DNA from 2 places in the Phycicoccus sp. Root563 genome. Region 2 is predicted to be linked to the other one. Evidence: riboswitches for the same ligand, from Rfam matches in the RefSeq annotation. Region 2 holds a riboswitch; the other holds the start of a gene.
The links. Region 2 has a riboswitch for cyclic di-AMP ahead of ASD62_RS13445 (transglycosylase family protein). Riboswitches for the same ligand answer to the same signal wherever they lie in the genome.
Positions count from the first base shown of each region.

Region 1 (3,399 bases), 110 kb from region 2:
GCGGGCGCGCGCCATGTCGACCCTGGGCGGGGTCAACCGGATCGGCATGTTCATCGGCCCGTTCGTCGGTGCACCGATCATCCACGCCTGGGGGCCACGGGCCGGGTTCGCCGTCGCCGTGGCTGCCGGACTCGCCGCCGCGGCCCTGGTGCAGTTCGGCCCGGACCTGACGGCCGCCCACGAGGCCCAGGCGAAGGAGGAGTCGCGCGACCGGACGCGCGTCAGCACCGCCACGGTGCTGTGGGACCACCGGCGCACCTACCTCACCCTCGGGCTGGGGATCATGGTCATCGGTGCGGCCCGGTCCTCCCGGGTGGTCCTGCTCCCCCTGTGGGCCGAGTACGTCGGGCTCTCGGCGAGCACCACGGCCATCATCTTCGGGATCGTCGCCGGCGTGGAGATGCTCCTGTTCTACCCCGCCGGCTCGGTGATGGACCGGTTCGGCCGCATCTGGGTGGCGGTGCCGTGCGTCGTGCTGCTGGGGATCGGGATGCTGGCCCTCCCGCTCACCCACAGCGCGGTGGCGGTGACCCTGGTCGCCCTCGTCGCGGCCGTCGGCAACGGGATGGGGTCGGGCATCGTCATGACCCTCGGCGCCGACAGCGCCCCCGAGTGGGGCCGGTCGCAGTTCCTCGGAGGCTGGCGGTTCATGTCGGTGATCGGTGGGAGCGGCGCCCCGGCCCTGATCAGCCTCGTCACCGCCGAGGCCGGGCTGGCCGCCGCATGCGTCTCCCTGGGCGGGCTGGCGCTCCTCGGCACGGGATGGCTGGGGTACTGGGTGCCGCGCTTCGACCCCGTTCGCCGCCGCGGCTGAGCAGGGCGGCCCCGGCTGACGCCTCCAGATGAGAGGCTTGCCCTGTGACGGACCTGATCGACACCACCGAGATGTACCTCAAGACGATCTTCGAGCTCGAGGAAGAGGGCATCGTCCCCCTGCGTGCCCGCATCGCCGAGCGGCTCGGGCACTCCGGTCCGACCGTGTCCCAGACCGTCGCCCGCATGGAGCGCGACGGGCTGCTCAGCCTCGGGGGTGACCGTCACCTCGAGCTGTCCGACCACGGTCGCCTGCTCGCCACCCGCGTGATGCGCAAGCACCGCCTGGCTGAGCGACTCCTCGTCGACGTGATCGGCCTGGAGTGGGAGTACGTCCACGACGAGGCGTGCCGCTGGGAGCACGTGATGTCGGAGCGGGTGGAGCGCAAGATCCTCGCGATGCTCAAGGACCACCACGACTCGCCCTACGGCAACCCCATCCCCGGACTCGACGAGCTCGGGGAGGAGGAGCCCATGGAGGGTTTCCGCACCGGCCTGCAGACGCTCACCGAGCTCGCGGGAGAGCACCCCGAGGTCGTCCTGGTGCGCCGCATCGGCGAGCCCGTGCAGGTCGACCACGAGGCGCTGGCCCTGCTCACCGTGGCCCGGTTGCTCCCCGGGGAGCGGGTGCGCGTCCACCGTGCCGACGGCCGCGTGGTCGCCGTCCGGGAGGATGCTCCGGACTCCACCGCGGTGTCCCTGCCGGACGACGTCGCGCAGCACGTCTTCGGCGCGCTCATCTGAGCCATCCGTGGTAGCCCTGCGAGGGTGCTGAGCACGAACTCCAGCCGCGCCCTCACGGACCGATGCACGTTTCGACCGCTTTCTTGGGGTTTTCTTGACCCGCCGTGACCCGAACGTGACATTCCCTGAGGCCTTGTGTACGGTGGCCGAGGTCTCTTCGCCCCCCGGAGAGGCTGGCCCGATGTGGAAACGCCTAGTCCTGTCACCACGCCCGGGTCCACCAGCAACACCGCTTGGCAGGAGCGGGGGACCCAATTTCGGGCCGTCTCCGGACGGTCCTTGGGGTGAAGTCCTCGTGTGAGCGCCCGCAAGGTCGGGTGGCAAACCGCGAGGGCCGGGTGATCTACCTCCACCCGAACCCGACAGCTCACCTCGTAGGCGCTGGAGGTTCAACCATCGTGGCTTCACACAGCTCTGGTCGCCATCGCGCGCCCGGTCGTTTCAATCCCGTCTCCGAGCTCGCTGACATCGCCGCCAAGGCCGCTCAGCCCGCCGTGAAGACATCCGCCGTGATCGCCGCCTCCGGTGGCCTCGTGGCGTCCTTCGCCCTCCCCGCCTCCGCAGCCCCGGCTGCCGAGCCCTCGACCCGGACGGCCGCCACCGCCGCCGCCCCCGTGGCCGTGAAGGCTCCCGAGGCCGCTGCGCCCCAGGCCGCGGACGCGTTCGGCGTGATCGGCTTCAGCGCCACCGCCAAGCCGAAGCCCAAGCCGAAGCCGAAGCCGAAGCCCAAGGCCCGCCCCGTGGTCGTGCCGGCCGCCCAGACGCGTGCCCCCGCCGCGGCGAGCCGCTCGACCGAGCGCTCCGCCGTCCCGGCCGCACCGTCCGGTCCTGCCGTCGGTGGCGTCCTCGGCATCGCCGCGCAGTACGCCGGCATCATGTACGTCTACGGCGGCACCACCCCCGCCGGCTTCGACTGCTCCGGCTACACCGCCTACGTCTTCCGCCAGCTCGGCATCAACCTGCCGCGCACGGCCGAGGCCCAGCGCCAGGCCACCACCCCCGTGTCCAACCCGCAGCCGGGCGACCTCGTGTTCTTCGGCTCGCCGGCCTACCACGTGGGCATCTACGCCGGGAACGGCAAGATGTGGGACAGCCCCCGCACCGGCAAGGCCGTCGCCCTGCGCGACATCTGGTCCTCCAGCGTGACCTACGGTCGCCCCTGAGCCTGCGCGCTCACCGAGGCTGACCTCCGGCTCCACGAAGGCCCCCACCGCACCGCGGTGGGGGCCTTCGTCGTGCGCCCACCGGTATGCCGGGTGCCTGATGTGGGGTGCCGCCCGCCCGTGTGACGCCGCGCAGGGCGTCGTGTGAGGATGGAGCGATGAACGCAGTGGAGATCGACGTCTGGGCCGACGTGGTCTGCCCGTGGTGCTACCTCGGCAAGCGGCGCCTCGAGCTGGCCATCGCCGTGAGCGCCCACCCGGCAGAGGTCACGGTGACCTACCACGCCTTCGAGCTCGACCCCAGCACGCCGAAGGGCACGGGTGACACCGTCCTGGCGTGGTTGGCCGGGCGGTACGGCACGGACCTCGACGGCGCCCGCGAGATGGCCGAGCGGCCGGCGACGATGGGCCGCCCCGACGGCATCGACATCGAGGTCGACAAGCAGCTGCGGTCCAACTCCTTCGACGCGCACCGACTCGTCGCTCTCGGGCTGGCCCAGGGTGGACCGGCGCTGCAGGGTGCGGTCCTGGAGCGGATGTTCAACGCGCACTTCACCGAGGGCAAGGCCATCGACGACGTCGAGACCCTGCAGCGGCTCGGTGCCGAGGCCGGGCTGGACGGGCGACGCGTGTCGGCGGTGCTGGCCGGCGACGAGTACACCGACGAGGTCCGTGGCGA
Region 1 is NZ_LMGM01000001.1:2,929,750-2,933,148, forward strand. Features, by position in the region: gene ASD62_RS13955 (MFS transporter) at 1-814, shown strand, start outside; gene ASD62_RS13960 (metal-dependent transcriptional regulator) at 859-1,557, shown strand; cyclic di-AMP (ydaO/yuaA leader) riboswitch at 1,738-1,953, shown strand; gene ASD62_RS20390 (C40 family peptidase) at 1,956-2,720, shown strand; gene ASD62_RS13970 (DsbA family oxidoreductase) at 2,879-3,399, shown strand, end outside.
Region 1: linked by a shared signal. The riboswitch ahead of ASD62_RS20390 (C40 family peptidase) and the one ahead of ASD62_RS13445 (transglycosylase family protein) in region 2 are both predicted to bind cyclic di-AMP.

Region 2 (3,399 bases):
TCGTCGGTCATCGCCGTCGCCGCGGCCGCCGGACTCGACAACCTCGAGGTCGACATCACGCTGCAGTCCCTGCTCGTGCAGTGCACGTCCTCCTCGGGGGCGCCCATCACCATGCTGCGCGTCGTCCGCTCCGCGACCCGCGACTTCGACCGCCTCACCGCGGTGCACGAGTTCGTCGAGAACCTCGTCGCCGGCAGCTACGACCTCGAGGCCGCGGCAGCCCGGTTGCGCGAGATCCGCCGGGCGCCGCGGTTCTGGCCGCGCTGGGCGGTGCGGGGCTCGCTCGGCGTCCTCTCGGCCGCCATCGCCCTCATGCTCGGGGCGGGCATCGTCGCGTCCCTCGTCGCCGGGGGCTCGGCCCTGCTCGTCGGGTATGCCGCCCGGGCCACCGGGCGCCGCGGGCTCCCCGACTTCTACCAGTGCGCCATCGGCGGGTTCCTCGCGACCGCGATCGCCTGGGGTGCGTTCAGCATGGGGGCCAACGGCTGGATCCCGGTGTCCTCGGAGGAGTTCGCGTTCATCGTGGCCGGCGGGATCACCGTGCTGCTGCCGGGACGGACCGTCGCGTCGGCGTTCGAGGACGCCATCTCCGGCTACTCGGTGACCGGCGCGGGCCGGATGTTCGGGGTGTTCCTCACGACGGCCGGGATCATTCTCGGGGTCGCGACGGGGCTGTCCGTGACGCTGGCGCTGACCTCGACCTTCGACCTCCAGCTCGTCTCGCCCTCCGTCATGGCGACGCGCGCCCTGAGCGCACCGGTGGCCCTGGCCGTCGTGGGAGCGTTCGTCGTCGGCATGTCGGGGGCGGTGTCGCTGCGCAGTCGCCGCAACCTCGTCGTGCCTGCCGGTGCGCTGTCGGCCCTCGGGGTCGCCGTGTCCCTCGGCGTGGACCGGCTCGACGCCCTCGGCCAGCTCGCCGCCGCCGGTGTCGCGGCCACCGTGCTCGGGTTCGCCGGCAGGCTCATCGCGCTGCGGATGGGGGCGCCGGCCATGGTGCTGGCCGTCCCGGCGTCCTACGGCCTGCTGCCCGGTCTGGCCATCTTCCGGGGCCTCTACGAGATGGTGAACGGGTCCTCGGCGAACGCGGGCTCGCTGTCGATGCAGGGCGGCATCACGACGCTGCTCGGCGCCATGGCCGTCCTGCTGGCGATCGCAGCCGGCAGCGTCCTCGGGGAGTTCGTGGCCGCACCCTTCGACCGCCGGATGGTGCAGAAGCGGCGCGTACGACGGCGCTGACGAGTTCCGGCCCGGCACAAAAGGGACGAATGCGCCATACGTTCTTCGGTTCGTTTTTCGTGGACCGGCTTGTGGCCCGGGGGCCAGCGCCTTACCTTTGACCAGCGCATTCGCGCCGACAACTGCACACCACCGCATTCCCAATCCAATGCCCACCCGCAGCGCCGAGCCTCGTCAGGCGGGTGGTTCACCGGAACAGCTCCGGGCACGACGAGGACGGGGGACCCAACGCGACCGCTCCGGCGGTCTTGGGGTGAAGCCGGCTCACGCCGGCCGGGCACCTGACAGCCCGAACCCGACAGCTCACCTCGCAGGCGCCGGTCAGGAAGGACCCCCCTGCAATGTTCTATGCCCCGAAGCACTCTGCCCGGAAGCCCCAGCCGGTCCGTCGTCGCCTCGCCGGCGTCGCCGTCGCCGGTGCCGCCACCATCGCCGGTGGCATGGCCACCGCCACCTCGGCCTCTGCCGCCACCGTCTGGGACCGTGTCGCCGCCTGTGAGAGCGGCGGCAACTGGGCCATCAACACCGGCAACGGTTACTACGGTGGGCTGCAGTTCTCCCCGAGCACGTGGGACGCCTACGGCGGCGAGCGGTACGCCAACAACGCGCACCAGGCCTCCAAGGCCGAGCAGATCTCGGTTGCCAAGAAGGTGCTGGCCGCCCAGGGCCCCGGCGCCTGGCCGACCTGTGGTGCCCGTGCCGGCCTGACCCGGGCCAACGGTGGCGCAGCCAGCACCGGCTCGACCAGCACCAGCCGCGCCTCGCGCTCGACGGTCCGCAAGGCCCCCGCCAAGCAGTCCTCCCACGCCAAGCTCGTCGTCGACGGCGTGCGCGGCCCGAAGACCGACCGCGCCATCGAGCGCTGGGTCGGCGGTTCGGTCAACGCCTCGATCTCGCACTCGGACGTCAAGAAGCTGCAGCGCAAGGTCGGCTCCACGCCGGACGGTGCCATCGGCCCGAAGACCATCCGCGCCCTGCAGTCCAAGATCGGCGCCAAGAAGAACGGCTCCCGCAACCTCGACCACGCGACGGTCAGGAGCCTGCAGGCGTACCTCAACCGCCACTGACGCACCCAGCACGCGCACGTCGAGATGGGCCCGTCCGGAAGTCCGGACGGGCCCATCTCGACGTGGTGGACGGCGCTGCGGTCAGCTCCGCGCGGCGTCGGCCATCGCGGCGGGCGCGGTCCGCGCTGCGAACAGCCGGCGGTACACCAGCGCTGCCACGGCGGCACCGGCCAGTGGTGCCGCGATGAACAGCCAGACCTGACCGAGCGCATCGGCACCGGAGAACAGGGCCGGGGCGATCGACCGGGCCGGGTTGACGGAGGTGTTGGTCACCGGGATCGACACGAGGTGGATGACCGTCAGCGTCAGGCCGATCGCCAGCGGTGCGAAGCCCTTGGGGGCGGCGGAGTCGGTGACACCGAGGATGACGACGACGAACACCGCGGTGAGGACCAGCTCGGTGACCAGGGCGGCGGTCAGGCTGTAGCCCTGGGGTGAGTGGGCGCCATACCCGTTGGTGGCGAAGCCGGTCGTCACGTCGAAGCCGGGTCGACCCGAGGCGATGGCGTAGAGGATCCCGGCACCGGCCACGGCACCGGCCAGCTGGGAGGCCACGTAGGTGGGCAGGTCGCGCCAGCCGAGCCGGCCGGCGAGGGCCAGACCGAGGCTGACCGCGGGGTTGAAGTGGCCCCCGGAGATGTGGCCCAGGCCGTAGGCCATGGTCGTGACGGCCACGCCGAACGCCAGGGCGACACCGAGGTAGCCGACGCCGACGAAGAGCTGTGACCCGTCGGCCTGAGCCGTGGAGGTCGCGGCCAGGACGGCGCTGCCGCAGCCCGCGAGGACGAGCCAGAGCGTTCCGGTGAACTCGGCGGCTGCGCGGCGGCCCAGTCCGTACTCCTCGGGGGAGTGGCTGGCCTTCGACGGTGTCGACATGGTGGTTTCCTTCCTGCAGAAGTGCTGTCACCACTTCGTCGTGCTCCGGGAGGAAATCGGCACGCCCCGACGCCACATTGCTCATGTGAAGCGCATCACCACGGTGCCGACGGTCGCGTACGGCGTCCGCGGTGTCGACCGTCGGTGAGGTGCTGGGGTCTTGGCGGCCACGCCCGCCTACCGGCGGCGGCGCACCTTGTCACCGGCGCTCACGAGGGTG
Region 2 is NZ_LMGM01000001.1:2,814,993-2,818,391, forward strand. Features, by position in the region: gene ASD62_RS13440 (threonine/serine exporter ThrE family protein) at 1-1,236, shown strand, start outside; cyclic di-AMP (ydaO/yuaA leader) riboswitch at 1,389-1,568, shown strand; gene ASD62_RS13445 (transglycosylase family protein) at 1,578-2,303, shown strand; gene aqpZ (aquaporin Z) at 2,385-3,179, opposite strand; gene ASD62_RS20155 (hypothetical protein) at 3,357-3,399, opposite strand, start outside.